Linked DNA regions of Chloroflexus aurantiacus J-10-fl. Each later gene encodes a partner of the first gene's protein in a complex. Links are inferred from orthologs where the notes say so. Each region holds a gene or a part of one and is shown in the gene's direction. Other genes may lie near its edges.

Region 1 (7,523 bases):
ATGCGAGACACTCACCCCCTCGCGCTCGACCGTATTGATGCCCATCGCGGCAGCGTCGAGCAAGAGGTCTACCAGGTGATCGTCGAGGAGATTGACTTCATCTACATACAGAACGCCACGATTCACCTGTGCCAGAAGTCCTGGTTCAAAGCGGCGCTGGCCTTCCGTGATCGCGTGTTCGAGGTCAAGCGAACCAACAACTCGATCTTCGGATGCCGAAACCGGTAATTCAACCAGACGGATCGGGCGAACCATCGTTGGCAGCGGCCCTTGCTTCAAACGCTCCTGACAATCGGCACACAGGGCGGCTGGAGTGTCGGGGTCGCAACTGTACGGACAATCAACCACCACGGTAATTGATGGTAGCAGGCGGGTTAGCGCACGTACAGCAGTTGATTTTGCTGTTCCTTTCTCACCCCTGATCAGCACGCCGCCGATCCGTGAATTGATCGCGTTGAGGATCAGTGCGCGCTTCAAACGCTCTTGGCCGACGATGGCGGAGAAAGGATAAACCGGTCGTTGCGGAAGATTTGTGATATTCACGACAACAAAAATCTTCTAGCTCAGCGTGAGCCAGAAGCCATAGCAGCAATGCCGCGCAGTTTTAGAATGCAGCATGTTCTTCATCCGACGGGCGAACCTGACCTACGGCAATGCTCACAGCGAACACGTCCGCTTGCTTGCAACGAAGCAGCATAGCAATTGTGTCACAAAGCCGCCGAAAAGTCAAATGGTTCAACTATTGTATTCGCGATGGCGCAGTGATGTAAAGACAATGTTTGGCGGTATGCTATAATGAAGCGATGTAATCCGGGCTAACCGGATGGTAAGGAGCGTATTCGTCTGGCTCAGGCAGCGGTTTCGCCGCCTGGTAACACGTGGAGTATACCTGTGGGTCTCAACCCCTTCAATACGATCTTTGGCGCCTTTAGCCGTGACCTTGGTATCGATCTAGGCACTGCCAATACCCTGGTGCACGTGCGGGGGAAAGGGATTGTGATTAGCGAACCATCGGTCGTCGCAATTGACACCCGCACGAAAAAGGTGCACGCGGTTGGTGCCGAAGCCAAGGCGATGGTCGGCAAGACACCGGCCAACATCGTGGCGGTACGCCCACTTAAGGATGGGGTGATCGCCGATTTTGATGTGGTCGAGCAGATGCTGGCTTACTTTATCAAGAAAGCCCATACCTATGCTGCCCTACCCCTGATCGATCCGCGCCCACGGGTTGTGGTTGGGGTACCATCGGGTGTGACCGAAGTCGAAAAGCGGGCAGCGCGTGAGGCGGCATTGAATGCAAAGGCTCGTGAGGCTTACGTGGTCGAAGAGCCGATGGCTGCGGCAATCGGTGCCGGACTACCGGTTGAGGAGCCGATTGGTTCGATGATTGTTGACATCGGTGGCGGTACGACAGAGATTGCCGTGATTGCCCTGGGTGGCATTGTCATCAATCATTCGATCCGCATTGCCGGCGATGAGATCGATGAGGCAATTATTCAATTTGCTCGCCGGGAATACAATCTGCTGATCGGCGAGCGTATGGCAGAGAAAGCCAAGATCGCTGCCGGTTCGGCGTATCCCCTTGATGAAGAGATCAAAGTTGTGCTGCGTGGGCGCGATCTCCTTACCGGCTTGCCGAAGGCCATTGAAGTCAGCTCGGTTGAGTTGCGTGAAGGGATTGCCGGGCCGGTCAATGCGATTGTCGCCGAGGTGCGGGCTGCGCTGGAAGAGACGCCTCCCGAACTTGTCGCCGATATTATGGAGCACGGGATTATGCTGGCCGGTGGCGGATCGTTACTACACGGTCTCGATAAGCGGATTGCTGCCGAGACCAAAATGCCGGTTCACATCGCCCAAGACCCGCTTTCGTGTGTGGCACGGGGGGCAGGGAAGATGGTTGAACACTTCGACAACAGCGTCTACCAGGATATTCTGATGCGCACCCAGACGACGCGGCGGGTGCGGAGATAGTCCATGCGCGATTTTCTCGACGAACGACCGTTAAAACTGCGGCGTGAAGTAGCCGGTGACCGTGGCTACTGGCGGGTCTTTGCGCTGGCCTTGAGCCTGGTATTGGTCAGTGTCCTGCTGATTGTCCTTGATCGGCAGGGTGTGATTGCACCTGCACGGCTGATGGTACGAGAGACGATCCAGCCGCTTGCCGGTTGGTTAACCCAGCGCCGCAGTGAGCTATTGTCGTGGTGGGCAACGCCGCGTGATGCGGCCACGATGCAGGCCAGGATTGCTGAACTTGAAGCGGAAAACACCCGTCTCGCCGCCGAAGTGTTGCGTCTTGAGCAGGCGCGGGTTGAGAATATTTTCTTGCGTCAGCAACTCGCGATTACGCAATCATACCCCTGGACTATTTTGGGCGCAGAGGTGATGATTCGCGCCCCCGATGCAGCACGGCGGGTCTTAACGATTGCCCGTGGTGCCAACGATGGAGTGCGCGTTGGGATGGCTGTGATTGGCCAGCAGCCAGGTGGGCCACCGGCGCTGATCGGTGTGGTGGAAGCAGTTGGACCACGAACTGCTGATGTTTTGATGATTACCGATATTAGCAGTCAATTGAGTGTGCGTTTGCTGCAAGCTGATACTGCACCGCTCGGTCTGATGCAAGGGCAATGGCAGCGGGGATCACGGATGCGGGTAGAGTTGATTGATCGCAGTATTACCATGCGCGAGGGCGATCACGTGGTCACAGCCGGTATTAGTGGGGCGCTTAATCTTCCACTCGATCTGGCATCAATGCCGACCGCAGTACCGATTGGGGTTGTGGAAGCGGTGCGTCAGGAAGGTCAACGGCAAATTGGCGAGATTCGGCCATTCGTCGATCCGGATCAGGTGCGCTACGTGTGGGTAATTCTCAGCCAAGACGATTAGAAGAACGCCTGGCCCGCGAGCTGGGTTTGCTGCTGATCCTGCTGGTAATCGCACTGATCCAGGTGACGCTCTTAACCGGCCCGACAGGGTTTTCTGTGCCGATACTGCTGGTGTTGGCAATTGCCAGAGCACTGGTTGGATCAAGCACCGCCGAACCGGTACGTGGGCTGATACGAAGTCTGTGGTGGGCTTTCTACGGCGGTCTGGCCCTGGATGTCCTGGGATCATTGCCGATTGGTAGTCATGCTATCGCCCAATTGCTGGCGGTCATCGTTGTTGGGCTGGCAACACGACGATTCGCGGTTGAACGTCCAATCGTGCCGCTGCTGGCAGTAGCATTTGGCACGTTGATTTACGAGGCAGTTCTCTGGCTGATCGTACTGCCGCCCATCAGTGACTGGCAGACCTATGGGTTGATTGTGATGCTACCATCGTTGTTATTAGCACTTATTCCAACCCTGCCGGTAGTGGCCATAGTGCATCGACTGGTGCGCAATACCGAATATCAATGATGGCGTTCTATGCAGACGATTGCCTGGAAAGCGTGATGAACGGCCATGGCACGACTGATTGCTCTGCGCAGTATCCTGTTACTGGTTGTGGTGGTGCTGGTATCCCGGCTGGCCCAACTACAACTGATTGAGACTGATACGCAGCGATTCGGTGCCGACATCGAAGTTACCACCCGTCGTTACCTCACCAATCAGCCACGGCGGGGAGAAATTTTCGATGCCCGTGGTGTGCTGTTGGCCGAGAGTGTGCCGATTTATAACCTGGCCGTTATTCCCGGTCAACTGCCTTCCTCCAGCGCTGCACCAGAACAGCGGGCACTAACGCTGGCGCGGCTGGCGCAGATTGCCGAATTACCGGCGACACTGGTGATTGATCCTGGTACTGCGATTGACACCACACCCGGCTTGCGCAGCGATCTCAGGTCATTTGGCAGCTTGCCGACGGCAAGTGATGTTGTGACCATGACTATCGCACCATCTGATGTCCTGCGGGCGCTAGATGTGAGTCAAAAGTACCGCGATGTGGCAACGCTGGTCAACCCGATTGAACAGCTTCTCACGCAGGCGAATGTGCGTAGCTACCAGCCCATTGTGATCAAGGAAGACATTTCACCGGAACTGGCACTGGCACTACGCGAAAATGCCAATTATCTGCCCGGTGCCCGTGTCGTTGAAGGTTTTCGCCGGCGCTACCCGTTAAGTGGTGAGATACCTTCATTATCGCACCTGCTGGGATATGTCGGACGGATCAATGCATGTGAGCTGGTAGCGGTCAATCCGGCAAGTTCCTGGTTGCGGGCATTGACTGACATCACTGCCAACGCGCCAACCTGTGGCCTGATGGCAAAATCGATTGAACCGACCAGCGTTGGTTTACCGCCCTATTTGTCGAGTGATCAAATTGGCAAAGATGGCCTGGAAGGTGCTTACGAGTCGGTGTTGCGCGGCCAGATGGGGATTGACTCGCTCCTGGTCGATGCGTTGCAGCGTCCGGTCAGCGGGGTCACCACCCTGCGGGCAGTGGCTAACGGGCATGATCTGATCTTAACCATCGATACCCGGTTTCAGGCCGAGGTCGAACGCATCCTCCAGCGCTGGATCAATGTCGGTGAAGAGCGCCGGTTAGCAGCACGGGAAGCGCATAAACGGGCGTATGAACCGATAGTCGCCGGCGTAGCAGTCGCGCTCGATCCACGTGATGGGCGCATCCTGGCCATGGTCAGTCTCCCCGACTACGATAACAACATCTGGGTAGACCCGGCGCGGATCGCTGAGTTGCAGGCTCTGCTGGCACCACCTGATGCCGAGACCCAACAGACATTGCAACGTCTGGCACCATTCACCAACCGAGCGATTGCCGGTCTATACCCACCCGGCTCGACAGTCAAGCAATTTGTTGGTGCAGTTGCGCTTCAACAGGGCATTATCGCGGCAGATACCCAACTCCGTGATCCCGGTTTGCTGCGGTTGATCGAGCGCAGTGGTGCTGAGTTCATCTTGCCCAACTCGGTGCGTAATCGTGATAATGGGCTGATCAACGTTCGTGATGCCTTGCGGCTCTCTTCAAATGTCTTTTTTGCCAGTATAGCGGGCGGGAACGATCAGGCGATCAACCTGGATCAGCGAGCATTACGGATTACCGGTCTCGGTATCGACCAACTGGTGGAAGGGCTGTCGTGGTTCAATTTTGGCCGTCCAACCGGGGTTGATCTGGTTGGCGAAGCCAGTGGACGGGTGCCAACCCAGGCATGGAAAGCCCAGGTTCTACGTGAAGCCTGGACGACCGGTGACACCTATAACACAGCGATTGGTCAGGGTTATCTGGAAGTAACACCGCTCCAGTTGGCAGTAGCAGCGGGGGCTGTCGCAACAGATGGTACTCTGTACCGACCGCATCTGGTTGATCGAATTGTCGATGAGAATGGTCAGCTTATTCAGCAAATGCAGCCAGAGGCCATTGGGCAGGTGCCGATTGACCCCCGACACCTGGCAGCGATCCGTGAGGGATTGTTTGCGTCGATCACCGATGGTCTGGGTGTTGCAGCCCGTGAAGTCTGTTCAGGCTTACGCATTGCCGGCAAAACCGGAACAGCAGAGTTTGGCCCACTCTTGACGACGGCGGATGGGCGGTTAGTGCGGCAAAGCCACGCCTGGTTTGTCGGGTTTGCCCCCTACGAAAACCCGGAGATTGTGGTGGCTGTGCTGGTTGAGGGTGTTGGTGACCTGAACGATGGCTCGTCAACGATTGCTGTGCCGGCGGTAACGCAGATTATGCAGGCCTATTTCGGGATCACGCCACCGGCTAACCGACCGGCGATCTGTCCGGTGTTGCCAGGGGAGTGATCTCGTCGGCATTCTGCATGTGTGCCAGTGTAACCGGATGATCAAAATGGGCAAAAAATGTGATTGATAGCTGTTGCGTAATTCATCATCTGATAATGTCTGTTCATCTCATCAGTTTATAAGGTTATGCCCGCCTCTTGCTCACAAATGGGCATCATCATATCAAATCTGGCAGAATAGAATAGAGGTTAGGCCAAACCAGGCAGCTATTATCCTGATATTGCACCTGAACGATGCACCGCTGGACGGTAGGGGGGCGACGCACTACGGCCTGGTGGCACACCTGAACGATATGGTATCACGGGGCATTCCCGTGCTGAAGCGCTATCAGTGAGCCGCTGGTGAGTGGTTACGGGTATGGGAGAACCGGCTCGGCACATCCGTGCTCAAGGGTGACGTCAGAGTGGATTATGCCGTGTTTCTGTGCTCCCGATGGGCCACTGACCGATGCGACACCCGCCTGACATAGATCACGGCCAGGGCGAAGGCATGGTTTCCACACTCCAGACTACGCAACACAGACATCAGTAAGTGTGAGCGATGGACTATACCAGCGTTCTCTTGTGTGGCGTCACCTTGCCAGAGAAGTGCTACGTTGCTGCTGATGATTCGGTTCCAAACTCCAAATCGGTCAGTACAACCAGGGCATCGAAGTCGTCGATCAGATCGGGGGCATATGTGGCTACAGTTGTACGGGCAATTGAGCGTTCGGTGTGATCTGTGCGACGCAGCAGACGGGTGATGTCTGCAATATCCTGTGCCCGACCTGCCTGGAGCTTCATCAGGATCAGAAATTGTCGCGCCAGTACCGGGAAGCCGGCACAATCGCACACAGGCTGTGCCAGTGCCTCGTCCAGCCAGGGTTCATTCAATACCAGTACATCAATACTGTAACCGGTTTCATCCTGCGGATGTGCCGTAAATCTGCTGATGGGCAAGGGGTTGCCAATGCGATAGCCGGCAGCGGTAAACGCCGCTCGTGCTACCTGTTCATCGCGAGCATGAATGATAATATCGACATCCTGGGTAAGACGCTCTGGAGCATAGGCGCGTAGTGCCATTGCCCCAACCAGTGCCCAGCGGATGTGGTGCAGTATCTGCGATAAGTCCGGTAATTATTGCAAAGCGGTTCTCTGATCCAGGAATGCATCCGATGAGCCGGTACCTCTGGCAGCACGACGGAGGGCAATGCGAACATACGGGTTTTTGGGTTGTAGCGTTTGCACAACTTGCTCCAACGGTAAAGCTGCGCCAGTTACAGAGGCTTTTGGGTAACGGTGAGTTGTTCTGATGCTTCTTCTGGCATTATACCCTGCCGACACTCTTCCTTACAACACAACGCAGGTTGGTGTATACCAGGTATTTCCCCTGTTGTGTTGGAAGGGGAACGACGTGAGGTGGGGTTGTTGTCATATTCAGTGTGGCAGGACGCTTCAGACACACTGGAAGTTGTCAATTACTGACAGACTACAGAATGTGACGATAACACACAGCATCCCTATGACCAGCAGGGTAAACGTCGTGACACACGCCGGATCGTGAGCACGGCTGGCGTGGCAGCATGGCTGCCGCACTCCAAACGCTGCGACACATACATGACAAGCGGGCAAGACAACCAATCCAGCGTGTGATGGAACGACCGGAGCGACTCTCTTGCATAAATGGGTTATGAGCAGGACAGGCAGTCTTTGTTTATTGGCAGACGTTCATTCGCCTGTGCGATGCCGGGTAGCACGACCGCACCGCTTTGTGAGATAAGTTCTACCCTGCCCGCGGCAATGTCAG
Region 2 (7,293 bases), 790 kb from region 1 along the record:
CTCGAAGAGCTGGGACTGTCGCCGGAGGAGATTGCCCAGCTTGAGGCCGCCCAACAGCAGCAGGCACAGCCGGCAGCTTCCGCTGAACCGGAGCTGACCCCCTTCTCGCTCGAAGAGCTGGGGTTGTCGCCGGAGGAGATTGCCCAGCTTGAGGCGGCCCAGCAAGCGGCTTCGCCGTCGGGGACGGGGGCGGCTGAGGATGACCTGTTTGATTTCAGCATTGCCGAAACCGCACCGGTAGCAAAAGCTGTACGCACCGCTCCACGGGTAGAGGAACCACCGCCGCCGCCAGCACCAGAAGATACTGGCTTCGTGCCGGAACCACTGGAGGCGCTTGATGACATCTGGAATGCACCGCCTGAGCCGATGACGAGTGAACCGGCACGAGTCGTGTTGCCACCACTCAGCGAACGACCTAAAGCGCAACCGATGTTACGGACGCCGACAAGAGAAGAGCGACGAAGTGTAGCACCGACTCGTGACGATCTTCGTTTTGCCCGCCGTGAAGCTCTGACCAGCGGGCGTGGTCGTTCGGCACGGGCACCAATTCGGCCACGGGCACCAGAAGACTTTATTCCTACCGGTAATGCAACAATCGACGATTACTTACGACAACTGAGCACCAATCCGGCCAATCACTCTCTGGCTTTCACCATTGCCCGCCTCTGTGCGCAAACCGGGCAGGCCGAGCTAATGGCTGTCATCTATCGTCGCTTACTCAAGCACACGACACTGCTTGATCGAATGGCCGAGGAGCTGGAAGACCTTATCAACACCATCGAGGACACGCCAGTTCTTCGTCAGTTATATCGCATCCTTGGTGATGTGTACTCGCGTCAGGGACGACTGGAAGAGGCGATTGCCACTTACAGCGTCACATTTGCCGAATAAGTGAGGTATCCGTCTTTCTTATGTAGAGAAAGCAGACTCCGCGATGGCACCACAAGAAAGGTTTAGCATGCGCCGCATCGTAGAAGATCTCATTCGGGTCGACGGTGTGATTGGCAGTTTGCTGGTCGGCAAAGATGGCCTGGTCGTAGCCAGCACACTGCTCGATGAAGAAGATGCCGAAATACTGGGAGCAATGTCCGCGGCAGTCTTCGGTGAAATTGATAAAGCGACCCGCCGACTCGGAGTCGGACATTTAGTTGACTCCATTATTGATGCCAAAGACGGCTCGATCTTACTGCTGGAAGCCAAAGAGCTAATCCTGGTGGTGATCACACAGCGCACGGTCAATCTCGGCCTGGTCAAGATGGAAATGCGCCGTGCGGCCAAACGGATCAGTGAGGCCGTTCCGATCTAACGCGCCTTCAATGGTAGCTCAGAGCACAGATCGACAGGTAACAACCTGTCGATTTTTGTTTGTCAGCATTTTGTATGTGGTATACTGACCGCGGGAAACAGACCTGTTTCTTAATGTTATGAGGTATCCATGGAACGTGCACTGTTAATCTTGAAACCTGACGCCGTACAACGAGGATTGATCGGCGCTATCATCAGCCGCTTTGAACAGCGGGGCTTGAAATTTCAGGGCCTCAAGCTGATGCAGGTCGACGAGGCTCTGGCGCGCCGCCACTACGCCGAGCACGAAGGCAAGAGCTTCTTCAACGGTCTGGTCAGCTACATCACCTCTGCACCGGTCGTTGTGGCAGTCGTTGCCGGAAAGCCGGGCACCGTGGAGCTGGTGCGGGCAATGGTAGGCGCCACAAATCCGGCCAAAGCAGCACCGGGGACGATCCGGGGCGACTTTGGAGTAGACATTGGTCGCAATCTGATTCACGCTTCGGACTCGCCGGAAAGTGGTGAGCGCGAGACAGCGATCTTCTTCCAACCGCACGAGCTAATTGGCGAGTGGAATCGTGCGCTCGACAACTGGATCTACGAATAGTCGTTGTTCCGAATAACGGACACTACGTCCGTCAATGCGGTTGGCGCAACCTGATGCTTGCCGCCAACCGCCGCCTTGTCTATGCTAGTAGTCATGGAAGCACATGCCACGGCGGAGCAGATCGAAGCGGTCTGCGCTGAAATCCGGGCGATGGGATTCACTCCACATCCGATGCCTGGGCCAACACGCACAGCCATCGGAATTACAGGAAATCAAGGCCCAATTGAACAGGCCGGACGATTACAACGGTTGCCCGGCGTGAGTCAATTGATCCGGGTCACAGCACCCTACAAACGGGTGAGCCGGGAATTCAAAGAGCTGGACACCGTTGTCGACGTTGGTGGCATTCCCATCGGTGGATCGGGCATTACCATCATTGCCGGGCCATGTACGGTCGAAAGCCGCGAACAGACCTTCAATGTAGCAAGAGCGGTACAGGCCGCCGGTGCAGTCATCCTCCGTGGTGGGGCCTATAAACCGCGCACCTCACCCTATTCCTTTCAGGGATTGGGGGAGGCCGGCTTACAAATTCTGGCTGAAGCACGGGCGTTAACCGGGATGCCGGTGGTCACGGAAGTGATGGACACCGAGACACTACCGCTCGTCGTGCAGTATGCCGACATGCTGCAAATCGGTGCGCGCAATATGCAAAACTACTCGCTGTTGCGGGCAGTTGGGCGTACCCGCCACCCGGTACTACTCAAACGCGGCTTTGCGGCTACCGTGAAGGATTTGTTGCTGGCGGCAGAGTATATTCTGGCCGAAGGTAACCCAAACGTTGTTTTGTGTGAACGAGGTATTCGCACGTTCGATGACAGTCTGCGCTTTACCCTTGATCTGGGAGCGGTGCCCTTGATCAAGCAGCTTTCGCACCTACCGGTCATTGTTGATCCGTCGCATGCCAGTGGTCGGGCCGACATGGTGATTCCGATGGCGCGAGCTGCCATTGCTGCCGGCGCTGATGGTTTGATCATTGAGGTGCATGACAATCCAGCTTTTGCCGTTTGCGACGGGACACAGTCACTGGTGCCTGAGAGTTTTGCCGATCTGATGAAGCAATTGCATCGGGTAGCAGCAGCCATCGAGCGACCTCTGGTGCGTTGTGACGTAGCTCAGACAAAGTAGCAGTTGTTTCATAGCGCGCTGATATAGGCTTCTGCTCGTGCACAATAGACACACCTGACAATTAATAGCAGTCTAACCATCCGGGCAAAGTCCGGCAGGTGCCATGTGCATCCAAATATAGAGCACGACAGGCGCGGAAGCATGGCTTCCCAACGCCAGACATCTGACACATGGATACTGAGCACGGCAGAGATACAATACCAGCAGAGTTGTTCACGACCTGGACAACAACGACATAACGAGGTACCCAGTGGAAACGCGGCGCTGGCGGGATCTGGATTGGGGCATTTTGGTCAGTGTAGCTGTCCTGCTGATTATTGGCAGCCTGGCACTCCACAGTGCAACCCTGAATGCAGTGGCCGGTAATGGCTTACCATTACGTCCGGTCTTCGGACGTCAAATCGTATATATCGTTGTCGGCCTGATCGCCATGGTCGCCATGATGTCGTTTGATTACCGCTTGCTTTCCAGCCTGGCGCGCCCACTCTACGTCAGCACAATACTACTACTGGGTGCGGTATTGGTAATCGGCCGCGTAAGTGAAGGTGCGCAGAGCTGGATTGCCATCGGTGAACGAACGTTTCAACCTGCTGAACTGGGCAAACTCGTGCTCATCATTGCGCTGGCCACGTACTGGCAGCACTACGCTGATCGTGGTGGAAGCTGGCTGGTGCAGATAGGTGGATTATTGATCGCCGGTGTACCAATGGCGTTGATCTTTATCCAGCCCGACCTGGGCACAACGCTGGTTCTGGCCGGCATCTGGCTGACGATGGCGTGGGGTGGTGGCATGCGGTTGGTCCAGTTGATCACCCTGTTCATTGCCGCCATCCCACTCGCATGGATCGCGTGGCACTACGTGCTCGATACCTATCAGCAAGTTCGGCTCAGTACATTCTACTACTTGCTCACTAATCCGGCGGCTGTTGATTTTAATGCCGCTTATAACGTCATTCAGGCACTCAATGCAATCAGTTCCGGCGGTCTGACCGGCACCGGCCTCACCCGTGGCCTGTTCAGTCAGGGCAATTACGTGCCGGTGCAGCACACCGACTTCATCTTCGCTGTTATCGGCGAAGAATTAGGGTTTATCGGTGGTGTGGTGCTGATCATCTTTCAGGCGGTCGTACTCTGGCAGACCCTCTCTATTGCTGGCAAAGCGCGTGATCAGTTTGGCCGATTGATAGCGCTCGGTATTTTCGGGATGCTCTTCAGTCACACCGTCATCAACATTGGCATGAACATGAGTCTCCTGCCGGTAACCGGTCTGCCATTGCCGTTCGTCTCGGCGGGAGGCAGCTTTATGGTGACCACCCTGATCGCCATTGGCCTGTTACAAAGTATCAGTCTTCGCCACCGACATATTGCTTTCTGATGCAGTTTTACCGATTGTCTGATCTCACCATACACATTAACCGTATCTTGCTACTGCGCAGTGGTAGTGCGAACCAAGGCCTCAACCTCGGCGAGCGATGGTAACGCAGTTCGACCACCGAGTCCGCGTGTCTTGAGCGCAGCCGCTGCGCTGGCGAAGCGTAAGGCTGCCGGCAATGGATCATTGCGCAACAACGCGAACAGTAAGGCACCGTGAAAGACATCACCACAACCGGTTGTGTCCACCGGCGTAGTGGGAAAGGCCGGCGTGTGAATGAGTTCACCATTGTGACAGGCCCAGCTACCGGCTTCACCGGCGGTAACGACAACCAGTGTACGATACCGTTCAGCCAATGCCTGAGTTGCCATTACTATGTCGGAAAGGCCGGTGACTGCACGGGCAAAATTGGCAGAGACGACAATATCATCACAGAGTGGTAGTAATTCCAGCACTGTTGGATTGACCCGCTCGGCATCAATCATTATTCGTCCTCCAGCAGCCCGTACCTGACGAGCCGCAGAGAGAGCCGCCGGTAGGTGAGAGTCAATCAACAACGCACGGGTTTGTCCTGCCAGTTCGGCAGGAAATGAGAGATCGGCAAACACCGTCGGCTCGTTGTACCACCATACCGTTCGCCGATCACTCCCGGGTTCGGCCAACACGAACGCAATATGCGAAGAGCCACGACCGGTCACAACGAACGAGGTGTCAACCCCGAATCTGGTCAACTCGGCCTTGATCGCCATACCGTAGTGATCATCGCCAACAGCACTGACCAGCGCTACCTGAGCACCGAAACGGGCCATGGTCGCCAGCGCAGTCGCGACCGGCCCACCACCCATCTCCGTATATCCGGCAAGCGGTTGCTTCTGACCTAACACCGGTGACGTTGCAGTCACGCCGACAAGATCCCAACTGGCAATTCCCACGCCGATAGCATCAAATCGCGTCATACCCTCTCCTCTGCGAGCACATGCCTATCATTGCTGTTCAGCAAGCAGCTTGCGCGGCTATGCTACAATAGCATCGTGAATGATGTCAGAACCTGGCGCCAGTCGTCAAGAGGAGCCTCGTCGTGGAAGATCTAATCGCACAGGTGCGGTCACACATAGATGCCCTGGTTGGATTACCGGTTGGTACACCCCTGGCGCATCCACCAGTCCCACCTGCTTCAGATACCCCTATTGCCAGTTTTATCGACCATACACTGCTCAAGCCTGAAGCGACAGTTGATCAGATTGACCGGCTGTGCAGCGAGGCCGAGCGTTACCGGTTCGCCAGTGTTTGTGTCAATCCGCGTTATGTTGAACGTTGTGCGCGTGCGCTCAGCGGTTCGGCAGTGCGGGTCTGCACGGTGATAGGCTTCCCGCTCGGAGCCACCACAACAAAAGTGAAGGTCTTCGAGACAGTACAGGCTATCGGGCATGGGGCACGTGAAGTAGACATGGTGCTGGCGATTGGGGCACTTCGCGGACGTGAATATCACGCTGTGGTTGATGATATTCGGGCTGTTACCGATGCTGCCCATGCCAGTGGCGTATTAGTAAAAGTTATTCTGGAAACTGGCCTGTTGACCGATTTTGAGAAGGTGATGGCCTGTATGCTGGCAGTACGGGCGGGTGCCGACTTTGTGAAAACCAGCACCGGTTTCGGGCCGGGTGGGGCGACCGTTGCCGATATTCGCCTCATGCGGGCAGCGGTAGGGCCGACCATTGGCGTCAAAGCATCAGGTGGCGTGCGTTCACTGGCAATGGCCCAGGAACTGATCGCAGCCGGGGCAACCCGAATCGGCACGTCGGCAGGTGTTGCCATTGTGCAGGAGGCTGAAGGCACAAACCTTGAACCGCGAAATAGCGACACGTATTAAGATAAAGCATATCGCATCGTATATCTGTACTTTATTAAGGAGGAACGAGTGAGCATTCTGATCGATGCCAACACCCGACTGTTGGTACAGGGAATTACCGGTAAAGAGGGTGAATTTCACACCCGCCAGATGATCGAGTATGGGACAAATGTCGTTGCCGGCGTCGTCCCCGGACGTGGTGGTCAGAAGGCGATTGATGGCCGAGTGCCTGTCTTCAATACAGTAGCGGAAGCAGTCGCTGCAACCGGCGCCAACACTGCGGTTATCTATGTGCCTGCACCCTTTGCGCCCGATGCCATTCGCGAGTCGGCAGCCGCCCGTATTCCGCTCATCGTGTGTATTACCGAGGGCATCCCGGCACTCGATATGGTCAGTACCTACGCCTTTGTGCAAGAGTGCGGCGTGCGCCTGATCGGGCCGAACTGTCCCGGCTTGCTTACGCCAGGAGCAGCCAAAGTGGGCATCATTCCCGGTAACATCGCGATGCCCGGCCCGGTTGGGATCGTGAGCAAATCGGGTACCCTGACCTATGAAGCGGTTGATGCGCTCACCCGGCTGGGCATTGGGCAGAGCACTATCGTCGGCATTGGCGGCGATCCGATTATCGGGACAAATTTCATTGATGTATTAAGCATGTTTGAGGCTGATCCACAAACTGAGGCGATTGTTCTGATTGGCGAAATTGGTGGTACCGCCGAACAAGAGGCCGCCGCTTACATTAAGGCCCATGTGACGAAGCCAGTGGTAGGCTTCATTGCGGGCCAGACAGCGCCGCCCGGTAAACGCATGGGACACGCCGGTGCGATCATCAGCGGTGGCGAAGGAACCGCCCAGGAAAAGATCGCCGCGCTGGAAAGTGTTGGGGTGCGCGTTGCCCGGATGCCAACCGATATTGCCGGCCTGGTTAAAGAGGCGCTTAGCGCCCGTGCCGGGTAGGCTGGGTGATAGTAGTACGACGCACGGGAAGAGGGTGGGTTAGAAATCCACCCTCTTCATCTTTGATCGGCCAGATAATTGTGATCAGCAAGGGTGAGC

What was found. Proteins that work in one complex are often made in the same cells at the same time.
Region 2: the proteins of CAUR_RS00565 (region 1) and CAUR_RS03630 are in contact, whole or in part, in a crystal structure (PDB 6PL5), measured with the Thermus thermophilus proteins. The link is inferred for Chloroflexus aurantiacus J-10-fl from one-to-one orthologs. Residues at the interface, in WP_223903432.1 of Thermus thermophilus: Arg4, Ile5, His6, Leu8, Ala9, Phe12, Ala15, Leu16, Leu19, Gly20, Arg22, Ala23, Trp24, Leu26, Gln27, Val28, Tyr31, Tyr34, Leu36, Leu43, Thr45, Asp47, Lys156, Gln157, Gly158, Ser160, Val184, Leu201, Glu202; in WP_223903423.1 of Thermus thermophilus: Phe161, Val165, Phe168, Val169, Leu172, Pro198, Tyr199, Glu202, Tyr211, Arg212, Asp213, Gln220, Val221, Gln223, Ser224, Ile226, Ala227, Ile228, Gly229, Ser230, Gly266, Phe267, Val270, Leu274, Tyr277, Gly278, Leu281, Phe285, Leu289, Arg297.

Annotation. Positions count from the first base shown.
Region 1 is NC_010175.1:146,659-154,181, reverse strand. Bases 3,063-6,089 are described here. They hold CAUR_RS00565 (penicillin-binding transpeptidase domain-containing protein), read left to right. Parts: upstream 3,063-3,440; coding sequence 3,441-5,738; downstream 5,739-6,089. Other genes in these bases: CAUR_RS00570 (rod shape-determining protein MreD), read left to right, coding at 3,063-3,395. In the rest of the region: CAUR_RS00585 (putative cobaltochelatase), read right to left, coding at 1-543; CAUR_RS00580 (rod shape-determining protein), read left to right, coding at 892-1,971; rod shape-determining protein MreC, read left to right, coding at 1,975-2,883; more of CAUR_RS00570, read left to right, coding at 2,856-3,062; CAUR_RS00560 (hypothetical protein), read right to left, coding at 6,329-6,799; CAUR_RS00555 (sensor histidine kinase), read right to left, coding at 7,500-7,523. UniProt on the Escherichia coli protein: Catalyzes cross-linking of the peptidoglycan cell wall. Responsible for the determination of the rod shape of the cell. Is probably required for lateral peptidoglycan synthesis and maintenance of the correct diameter during lateral and centripetal growth.
Region 2 is NC_010175.1:939,956-947,248, forward strand. The notes cover bases 2,532-5,328. They hold CAUR_RS03630 (FtsW/RodA/SpoVE family cell cycle protein), read left to right. Parts: upstream 2,532-3,266; coding sequence 3,267-4,391; downstream 4,392-5,328. Other genes in these bases: aroF (3-deoxy-7-phosphoheptulonate synthase), read left to right, coding at 2,532-3,016; CAUR_RS03635 (sugar kinase), read right to left, coding at 4,442-5,328. Outside these bases: CAUR_RS03610 (tetratricopeptide repeat protein), read left to right, coding at 1-891; CAUR_RS03615 (roadblock/LC7 domain-containing protein), read left to right, coding at 935-1,306; ndk (nucleoside-diphosphate kinase), read left to right, coding at 1,436-1,891; more of aroF, read left to right, coding at 1,985-2,531; more of CAUR_RS03635, read right to left, coding at 5,329-5,344; deoC (deoxyribose-phosphate aldolase), read left to right, coding at 5,467-6,258; sucD (succinate--CoA ligase subunit alpha), read left to right, coding at 6,307-7,194. UniProt on the Escherichia coli protein: Peptidoglycan polymerase that is essential for cell wall elongation. Also required for the maintenance of the rod cell shape. Functions probably in conjunction with the penicillin-binding protein 2 (mrdA).